2 regions of the Lactobacillus xylocopicola genome follow, and region 1 is predicted to be linked to the other one. Evidence: riboswitches for the same ligand, from Rfam matches in the RefSeq annotation. Region 1 holds a riboswitch; the other holds the start of a gene.
The links. A riboswitch is a leader RNA that binds a small molecule or an ion and turns the genes downstream of it on or off. The one in region 1 is predicted to bind thiamine pyrophosphate.

Region 2: linked by a shared signal. The riboswitch ahead of R8389_RS02105 (ECF transporter S component) and the one ahead of thiM (hydroxyethylthiazole kinase) in region 1 are both predicted to bind thiamine pyrophosphate.

What each region holds. Positions count from the first base shown of each region.
Region 1 is NZ_AP026803.1:1,522,794-1,528,277, forward strand. It holds gene R8389_RS07345 (beta-glucoside-specific PTS transporter subunit IIABC) at 1-1,762, shown strand, start outside; TPP riboswitch at 1,951-2,051, shown strand; gene thiM (hydroxyethylthiazole kinase) at 2,135-2,923, shown strand; gene thiD (bifunctional hydroxymethylpyrimidine kinase/phosphomethylpyrimidine kinase) at 2,935-3,738, shown strand; gene thiE (thiamine phosphate synthase) at 3,750-4,406, shown strand; gene gap (type I glyceraldehyde-3-phosphate dehydrogenase) at 4,495-5,484, opposite strand, start outside.
Region 2 is NZ_AP026803.1:397,092-402,575, reverse strand. It holds gene udk (uridine kinase) at 1-277, shown strand, start outside; gene R8389_RS02120 (hypothetical protein) at 377-1,492, opposite strand; gene R8389_RS02115 (ATP-binding cassette domain-containing protein) at 1,497-2,108, opposite strand; gene R8389_RS02110 (hypothetical protein) at 2,105-3,235, opposite strand; gene R8389_RS02105 (ECF transporter S component) at 3,663-4,247, opposite strand; TPP riboswitch at 4,291-4,382, opposite strand; gene R8389_RS02100 (M42 family metallopeptidase) at 4,451-5,484, opposite strand, start outside.

The DNA.
Region 1 (5,484 bases):
GGCAGCTATTGAGGCCTTGGATGGTGTCGTTACGGTGGTGCAGGCCGGTGGACAATACCAAGTTGTAATTGGCAACAACGTAGGCGAGGTTTACGATGCGCTGGTCGCCCAGGTGCCACGGCTTGGTTCCGGTGATGAAGCAGAAACTGTTGCCGGAGATAAAAAGAAATTAACTGCTAAAGGAGCCTTTGATGCTTTTGTTAGTTTTATTTCAGGATCATTTACGCCATTTTTAGGTGCAATGGCCGGTGCCGGTATCTTAAAGGGCTTACTTTCACTGTTTGTCGTTCTACATTGGATGACGCCAAATACTGGTGCTTACCAGGTTTGGTACGCAGCCGCTGACGGCATTTTCTACTTCCTGCCAATTGTTTTAGCATTTACTGCCGCAAAGCAGTTGAAGGTCAACCAGTTTGTTACGGTTTCAATCGCTGCGGCGCTAGTATATCCAACAATGGTTGCACTTACTTCCGCCAAAACCGCCATTAACTTTTTTGGGATTCCAATTATTCCAACCACTTATACCAGTACGGTAATTCCCATCTTGTTGGTTGTTTTCTTACAAAAATATTTGGAACCACTATTTAACAAGCTTTGGCATGAATCGGTGCGCAATATTTTGACCCCACTCTGCGTATTAATGATTTTAGTGCCCTTGACTTTTATCGTGGTAGGACCGATTAGTACCACCATTAGTAATGCCCTAGCCAACCTGGTGCTCTTCTTATACAAGAATACCAGAATTATCTCCGGTTTCGTTTTAGGCGGTTTCTGGGAAGTCTTCGTGATTTTTGGGGTCCACTGGGCGTTTGTACCAGTCATGATGAACAATGTGACTAAATGGGGTTATGACCCGTTAGTACCAATTCTGTTACCTGCTGTTTTAGCCCAAGCTGGTGCTGCCTTCGCCGTCTTTTTAAAGACTAAAGATGAAAAAATGAAGGGTTTAGCAGGTTCAAATACCATTACCTCAATTTTCGGAATTACCGAACCAACTGTTTACGGCATCACTTTAAAAATGAAAAAGCCTTTCTACTGCGCAACGATTGCGGGCGGGATTGGCGGTGCGATTGTAGCCGCTTCTGGTGTTCATGCTAATGCAGTTAGTTTGGTCAGCATTTTAACGATTCCAACCTTTATTAGTAAAGGTTTTGGTATCTCTTTAATCGGTGACGTTGTAGCCTTTGTTTTGGCCACCATTTTCACTTTGCTATGGGGCGGCATTAACGATCAGCCTCAAACAGCAGCTGTTGCTGCCGCAGCACCACAAACAAAAACTAGTGGACAAGCAAAAGCAACGCTACAAACTAGAGCAGAAACTTTAGTAAGTCCCTTAACTGGCCAGGTTATTCCGTTAACAGATATTAAAGATGAAGTCTTTTCTTCTGGTGCGATGGGTAAGGGTGTTGCGATTGAACCTAGTGTAGGTGAAATTGTGGCACCAGCTGATGCCACAGTTCAAATGGTCTTTCCAACCGGCCATGCAATTGGCTTATTAACCGATAATGGTGCCGAACTTTTAATTCACATTGGCATGGATACCGTTCAAATGGATGGCAAAGGCTTCGAAACGCTGGTGAAGAAAGATGACCAGGTTAAGGCTGGCCAACCACTGGTTAAATTTAACATCAAAGAAATTAAAGCAGCTGGCTTAAAAACAACCACTCCAATTGTCGTCACTAATAGCAAAAATTATCATGAAGTTAACGTAATGGCTAAAAATGAAGTTAAGCAAAACGAGCTATTGTTAGATTTGGAATAAAGTTTTAGCCAGAAAGTACATTTTGATAAATGTGAACTGCAAAATTAGAACAACTTAATAAGTTTTAACTGAGGACTAACTCCTGCTGCACATCAGGAGTTAGTCCTTTTGTGATTGGCGGTAGCCTATGAAAAGCAGTAACCCAACCTAGTTGTTGCCAACCGCTTTCAAAGTCGTTATAATGAAAGTGTTAACACGAGGGGTGCCTTTTAGGCTGAGATGAAAGTTAAGTTCAGACCCTTTGAACCTGTAAGCTAATTCTTGCGTAGGAACGTGTCAAATACGATTATGCTTTGACACCAATGTGTCAAAGCTTTTTATTTGCTTGAAGCTAGGTTTGGGTACTTCTCTGCTTTTTCAAGGAGAAAAAATATGCAGATAGATATGCTTAATAAGGTACGCGGACAAAATCCCGTAGTTTTAAACGTGGCCAATTTCGTTACCGTTCAAGACGTCGCCAACGCCCTAAATGCAATTGGGGCATCCCCCATCATGAGTAAAGAAGTCGCTGAAGCCGAGGAAATGGTCAAGATGGCCGGTAGTGTGACCATCAACTTGGGTACACTAACTAAAGAACAGGTTATCCAAATGCGCACTATTGGGACCTTGGCCAACCAGTTCCACAAGCCCGTGGTGCTTGATCCCGTTGCTGTTGGTGCTGTTCACTACCGTTTAGAAACTGCCCTGGACCTACTAGCATCATTTCCCGTCAGCATTATTCGCGGCAATGCAGGCGAAATCGCTGCTCTTGGGGGCTTTGACTGGAGGGCCCACGGAATCGATGCAGGAACCGGTTCTGGCAACCTGGACCAAATTACTAAGCAAACGGCGACTAAGTTCCACTGTGTGGTCATTGCCAGTGGGGCCACTGATACAATCAGTGACGGTAAAACAGTTGCACACATCTATAATGGCACTTCGCTCTTTCAAGCTCATGTTGGTTCCGGGGATATGCTGTCCAGTATTGTCGCAGCCTTTGCGGCCGTCTGTGACGACCCCTATGCAGCAGCACAAGCGGCCACATTAATTTTTGCCGCTACCGGCGAAAAATTGGCCCTAGATCAACCAGCTCTGGGTCCTGGAACTTTTGGAAGTCATTTGATGGACTACCTAAATAAGCTTCAAACCACTGACTTTGACCAAATCGCACGTTTTGATTAAGGAGAATTATCATGAATGACCAAGTCAATTCGTTTCCCCAAGTGCTTACTATTGCTGGCACTGATTCCGGTGGCGGTGCCGGCATCATGGCAGATCTTAAAACCTTTCAGATGCAGCGGGTCTTTGGCACCGCAGTGGTCGTCGCTGTGACCGCTCAGAATACACTAGGCGTGCAGGACTCTTACTTAATGCCACTCGACATGGTGGATGAACAGTTTGCTGCTTTAGCCGCTGACTTTAAGATTCGCGCGTGCAAGACCGGCATGCTGGGCGATGCTAATCATGTCCACCAAGTTGCCCTCAACCTGCAAAAATATAATTTTGGACCCGTGACCGTTGACCCAGTGATGGTAGCCAAGGGCGGCGCGCCATTATTGGAACCAGCTGCAGTAGCCACGGTCAAGGAAGAACTGCTACCGCTGGCCAACCTAGTGACACCTAATCTACCCGAAGCAGAGGTTCTAACGGGACTTAGAGCCGAAAGTGAGGCCCAGTATCCTGATCTAGCCCACAGCCTGCAAGAACTGGGCGCCCAAAACGTCTTAATTAAAGGTGGTCACGCTAGTCATAACACTGTTCGGGATTATGCCCTGCTTAGCAATGGCTCAAGCTTTTGGGTCAGCAGTCCGCGCAAGCAAACAGAACGCACACATGGGACCGGTGATACCCTAGCAGCGGCAATTACTGCTCAGCTAGCTCTGGGTCACAATCTACAAGATGCAATCGAAAGCGCCAAGAAATACGTCAGCCGGACAATTGAGCAAACTATCCAGGTTGGACACGGGCATGGACCACTCAACCACTGGGCCAAGTAAAAGGGGAAACTATGCAAAAATTCAATTCCCAGTTGTTACGCGCTTACTTTATTTGTGGATCTCAAGATGTCCCTGCCGGCAAAACACTACCAGGACTAGTTGAAGAAGCCTTAAAAGCTGGTATTACCGCCTACCAATTTCGTGACAAGGGGCCGAGATCAACCTTGGCGGCCGCAGCACGTCTACCGCTAGCTCGCCAATTACATGGGCTCTGCCAGCAATATCACGTGCCTTTCTTTGTTGATGATGACGTAGACTTGGCCCAAGCAATTGGTGCCGAAGGTATCCACGTGGGACAAAGCGATGAGGCCATCAAGCAGGTTGTCGCAGCAGTTCACGAGCAAATGATGGTCGGTTATTCTTGTTCAACCCTGGCTGAAATCATTCAAGGCGACCACATAGGTGGCATCGATTATTACGGTAGTGGGCCGATTTTCGCCACCCAATCTAAAGACGACGCCGATCCCGAAATCGGCCTTAGTGGCCTGACCCAGTTAGTGGAACAAACGAACCGGCCGATTGTTGCCATTGGCGGTATCACCGTAGAGAGCCTGCCAGCCATTGCGCAAACCGGCGCAGCCGGTGCCTCAGTCATTTCGATGATTGCCAGTAGCACCAACATCAAGCAGACAGTGCAGGCCATGCTCGCTGCTCCGTGGAATAACTAATTCCGTTTAAGTCCTTAAATACACTTACACCAAAAACCCAGCTTCAAGTTGAAAGCTGGGTTCTTTTGGACTCGTTTGCTTAGTCTTTTTATAAACAAGCCAATTTGGTTAAAGTTCGAATCATTTGTGCCACAAAGCCTGATTCATTATCATACCAGGCATAAGCCTTAACAACCTGACTGCCCGCAGGACCATTGGCAATCTGGGTAATTGTGGGGTCAAAAATTGAGCCAAATTCTGTACCAATAATATCCGACGAAACAATTTCATCATCATTATAACCAAAGGATACGTTATCAATGGTGTGTTTTTTTATGCTGTCATTAAAGCTATTTACCGTCACAGGCTGCTGCAAAACGACTACTAATTCTGTTAATGAACCAGTAATTACTGGGAGCCGCTGAGCAATTCCCGTCAGCTTACCTTGCAATTCAGGAATTACTAATCCAATAGCCTTAGCTGCACCAGTTGAATGCGGAATAATATTCTGTGCAGCAGCGCGGGCATTACGCATGTTGTCATTACGATCTGGACTATCTTGTAACATTTGCGATGTCGTATAAGCATGGAAAGTCGTCATTGTTCCCGTATGGATACCAAACTCATCGTTCATTGCCTTAGCAAGAGGAGCCAGACAATTGGTCGTACATGATCCTGCTGAAACAATCTGGTCATCGGCAGCCAGGATGTCATCATTGACATTATAGACAATCGTCTTAATATTTCCGGCTGGAGCAGAAATGAGGACTTTTTTTACACCAGCTTTCAAATGCGCTTGCGCCCGTTCCTTAGAGGTATAGAAACCAGTACATTCTAACACTACTTCTACTCCATCATTTTGAACCCAGGGAATATTCTGTGCATCTGCCTCCGCATAAACGGGAATTTTTTTGCCATCAATTACAATACCATCTTTAGTCGCTTCAACATCGTGATCAAACTTGCCATGTGCGGTATCATATTTTAACAAATGCGCAAGCATTGCTGGTGAAGTTAAATCATTGATGGCAACAAGTTCAAGATCATCATTACCCACTTCATACATGCGCCGTAAAGCTAAACGACCAATCCGACCAAA
Region 2 (5,484 bases), 510 kb from region 1:
AGACATTCGCAATTTGATGGATATTAAAGTCTACGTTGACACCGATGACGATATTCGCTTTATTAGGCGCCTCGAACGTGATATTAAAGAACGGGGGCGGTCGCTTGATTCGGTCATTGAACAATATCTTGGCACCGTCAAGCCAATGTATCATCAGTTTATCGAACCAACCAAGCGCTATGCCGATATTATCATCCCCGAAGGCGGTGCCAACGATGTGGCCATCGATATGTTGACCACTAAAGTACATGCCGTTTTAAGCGAAAACATTAAGTAAACCGGCACGCAAAGAGCCCTGGAAGTCAACAGCTTTCAAGGCTCTTTCATTATACATAGCTAAATTTAATAATTGCACGTACAAATATTCTGTTAATTACTAGTTTATATGCTTAACAATTCGACTTTCCACTTTAGGCCACACTAGATTTAAGATTGCCAGTACAGCAATCGCGCTGACCAAAACTTGACAACCAACAGCAAAGTTAATCTGTGGATCTTCTAAATTCGTTCCCCACTTACCTGTCACCACTTGGGCAGAGAAGAGATAAGTTGATGGCAAATATCGTACTATTGAAGTTTGTAAATGGCCCACCTCTTTTGACGCCGATTGCAAAATCAGGGGTAAAATGGCGCCACCCAAAAGTAGAACTAGCGCTAAGAAGAGGCAGCTTAGCTGGTTACGGGTAACTTGCGCCAAAAATAGAATTAAGAACACGATGAAAATTCCTACCAAAGCAGTTAAACTTAATGTCTGCGCCAGCCAATGAGATAACGGTAAATACTGGGCTTGCGGCTTAGGTAGCATAACACCAGATATAGGATAAGCAAGTGAACCAGGACCAAAAAGTAGACTACTAACGCCAAAAATAAGCAATCGAACTACTAAAGTTAAACCACTGGCTACTAAAAGACCCAGAATCAGGTCCAGAGCCAAAATGTTTTTCCTAGGCAGTATGTTATCACGATTTAACTGGTCAACGTACTTGGCTGCAAATAAATTACTCAAAACAAAACAAAGCATTACAGTAATCAAAGCAGGTAAATAGCCTTCCAGCAACTTGAATAGAAATAAAAACCCACGCTTAGGCCTTTGCTCGTCTTCTTCAGGTACGTTTGCCCGCAAAAGAGCTTGCAAACGGTTGTTTTTTTGTAAAGTAGCTTGCCTATACTTTTCTCTGCCAATTTTTATCCGTGCCACTTGCTCCCTATTCCGCTTAATCATCATTCGGTAGACCAGCTGCCAGTTTCTTTGGTTCAAAGCTGTTAAGATAGCACGATCTTTTTTAACTTGCTTGTTATCTCCGGACAGTTTGGGCTGAACCTGTTTCTTACGATCTAGTTCCCGAGTTACTTCTGTTCTAATCGAAGATTGGTCGCCGCTAACAGCATTATAAGTCAAAACAAGTCCGGCACCTAACAGCACCACGCTCAGAATAAGCCAAGTCAAGCTACTCTTAATAACCTTCTTAAACTGCAACTTGAAATAGGCCATAATCTTACCCCCGAATCAACTGACGATGGTCCAAGGTCACCGTTTCATCGACAATATTCTCCACTTCGTCTTGGTAGTGTGAAGCCATAATAATTAACTTCTTTTGATAAGCCCAGGCTGACAACTCTTGATATAGTACTTGCCGGCTATCTGCATCCAACCCATTGTTGATTTCATCCATCAACAAGTACTTAGCATCGCTTACCCTATAAAGAGCAACCAAAAGCTTCTGCTTCATCCCTAGTGAATACTTCCTGATAGGAGTTTTAATGTAGCTACCCATCTCCCAGCGCTCAATTGCCGAATTCAAATCTTGTTCTGATTGCCATTCACTTTTAACAAATTTCAAGTAATCGAGTCCTGAGAGGTTCTTGTCAAACCAGTCAGACGTTTCCAAATAAAAAACTTGCTGCTTAACCTGAGCAAACTTTTGACCATCAAACAAAACTCGACCAGAGTTGGGGGCAATTAAGTTAACCATCGTTCGCAAGACACTAGTTTTGCCAGTGCCGTTGAGGGCATGTAACAGATAGATTGACCCCTCCTGAAAAGAAAAATTGGCATCTTTAAGAATTGGTTCGCGCAGCGTCAGATTTAAATCTTTTATTTCAATCATTTTATTTTCCTCCCTGCTTGAATTCTCTTAGCAAGCAGCTGGTTTAAAAATAACAGTACCGCTGTTCCTATTATTAAAACAATTAGCCCATTGCTAAAGTTGACTTGCGGATAAGTAACAAGTTGACTTTCGTCTGTGAACACGTAGGCATTACTGATACCAAACATGCCGTCTACTGGCTGTAAGGCAAAGAAGTAGCTCATGGGTAAAAATTGCGCAAGATTACGGACAGCAACCACATATTGGGGTAGTACCATGCCACCACCCAGTAAAAGTACAGCAGCAAATAAAGCCAGCAGGCGATTTTTAAGCAGCTGTACGATAAGTAGGACAGCCCCAGTAATAAAGGCAAAACTCAAGAACGCTATGCCTAAAATCGGCAAAAAGAGCTGATACATCGGCGTAAAAGTATATTCCTTAGCGCCTGGATTCATCCCCGTAATCGGATAATTCAAGTTGCCAGTTCCAAAAAAGATACTGGGAAGAAGAAAAACCAATAAAAAGATCAAGAGAAAATAAGCAAAAGTAATCATCAATCCTGTAGTAAATTCAGTAAAGACAAGTTGCTTTTGGGGTAATAAATTACCCAATCTCATTCGTTCATAATAACCAGCTGAATATAGCTTAGTTAAAATAAAAATCGCCGCCAAAATAGTAAGCGGTGGCAAAACTTCTTGCATCATAAAAAGGACAAAGAAGCCACCCTGAATGGGGAAATGTTCATTTTCCATGGCCAAATGTTGCTTAGCTAGAAGCTGCAATTGACATAAATCTCTCTTTAACAAAGCTAGTGAATAATCACTACCATTATTGCGCTTGGCGTCATTTAGCCAAAATTTTTCTTGCTTAATCAAGATCGCATAGGCGCGCTGCCAGTCCTTGGTCTCAAGTGCCTTAATCAGCGTCTGGTTTTCCCTAGCTAAAGTCTGATTTTCTTTAAGATCTTTGTGAAGCTGTTGCTTATTTTTCTTTTCAACTTTGCCCTTTTTTAGTTCTTTTTGATAATACTTGATGTTGCCCTTTTGGGTAGCCAAGTTATTCCGGGCTGTAACAAGTTCATGACTATCTGACTTATTAAGATGATAATTTTGTTTCCAAAAATAGAAGCAGCTCAATAGAATGGCCAATAGGCTAAGTCAAGTGAATTTGCTTTTGAGCGTCCGTTTAAACTGCAATTTGAAATACGACATCTGGGCCACATCCTTATTAGATTAGCAAAGAGCTGCTAGATGATTTTAAATCTAACAGCTCCTATTGATTTAAATACTAAAATCAACCTATACCGACCCTAACCTAATTTTTAAACAAATAACAGATAAGCGCTTTCGTGTTATGGATTTATATTACATAATTTAATCATCTTTGTCAATTAAAAATTTAATTTTATCATATTAAAATATTTTATTTTTCATATTTAAATCTTCGCTTCACTAGATACTTGATCCAGCAAAAATTTTAATTAATTTCAGTTCACAAATCAAAAGTCTGCTAAATCAAGGTTTTAACCTTGATTTAGCAGACTTTTTGTCTAAACTATTATTTTTATCCTAACACTTATTCATTAGCAATTTTGGTCTTCAGCGCCTGGTCAAACAAGTTAGTAATTAACTTGACCAAGATCCCGTCAAACACAATGGCAGAAATCATGGTTGCGACAAACATCGCCACTTGTAACTGAAGACTAAATTTACTCCAACCGTATAAAAAATACGTCGGAATGAAAGTTCCAAGTCCAGCAAAGAAGGCACCGGTTAAGACACTCGGCCACGAAAATTGCTGGTAGCGACTTTTTTTAGGGAAAAAGCCGATTTCATTACTAGCTCCTTGGATCAGGCCTTGTAAAACCGTAATCGCACCCCACTGGCCGCCAATCGCCATCTCGACAATTGCTGCTAGCGCTTCACCAACCATTCCTGAACCAGGGGTCGGCACAAAATACATCGCTAAAGGTCCAGCCAATAGCCAAAGACCGGTAAAGATCGCATCGGTTACCGGAGCAAAACCGGTTGGCAAAAGAGCCAGCTTGATCAAGTTGAAGGCCCAGTTGAAGCCATAAGTGTAGATTACGCCCATAATTATGCCGATTAATGCAATCAGAATAACCGCTTTAACATTCCATTTTGATGATCTGGTAAACATAAAAAATACTCCTAACTTTGTTAATTCATTAGGAGTACGCATTTATCTATCATAAACACTTCCCTTACGCAGGTATTGTCCTGTTCAGGTTCAGAGGGTATTTCTCAGCTAATTGTCGCACCCCTAGTGACTTTTATTATTTTACTTAGTATATCACACATACCAGACAAGGTGACTGCCTAAATTGGCAAGTTAGCCGCTATTTATAATTCAGTAAAACTGGCCAACTTTTCCGCAGTTAAATCGCGAATAAGTGCAACCGCCAGCTCAACGGCAGCCCTGAAGTCCTGGTAGGCACTAAAACAATATGGTGAATGTTCATAGCGAACGGGAATCCCAATCACAATGGTCGGCGCACCGTTTTCATAGTAGATAGCTGCTCCGTCTTGTCCACCCCCAGTACGAACTGAACGCGTATACGGGATGTGATTTTGATCGGCCAAGTCGCAGGCATACTGTTGGAATTTTGGATTCGGTAAAAAGGAGGTATCCATATCCCGAAGCATGGGGCCCCGCTTTAAGCCAGTTTGTGACAACCATTCAGGAGTAAAGGTATCATCTGCTGGACATGATTCCAGCACAATGGCGAGGTCCGGCTTAACCGCCCTAGCGGTGACATACGCTCCGCGTAAGCCAACTTCTTCTTGGCTGGAAAGAGCACCAACCAGGTTAAAGTTAGTTTCTTCACCTTTTAGCTGATCAAGAATTGCAACCATGGCAGCTGCTCCAAAGCGGTCGTCAAAGTCCTTACCAAAGAATAAACCCGACTTTTCATTATATTCGCACTCGACATCAACAAAGATCGGACAACCTGTATCAATCTGGTAGTCGTTAATAGTTTCCGCCCGCGAACTTGACCCAACGTCAATCGACATGTCTGCAACATCAGGCACATTATTGCGCTCCGCTTCAGTCATAAAGTGAGGTGGCTTGGTAGCAACAACGCCCGGTATGTAGTCACCGTGGCGGTTTCTAACTTTGACCCGCAAGGCTGGAATATTGTACTTAACCCAGCCGCCCAGCGGAACAAACTTGATCATCCCATTGGGCCTGACCGCCTGCGTGATGAAGCCGACGGCATCAGAGTGCGCATCAAGCTGAATAAGCGGGCGCCCCGCCTGATTCTCCTTCTTGGCAGCATACACGTTGAGCATCCCATCGACCTTGACATCAGCGCTATCCTTGACGCTTTCACTAAATAACTTAACAAATTCTTCCTCAAAACCTGAAGTTGCAT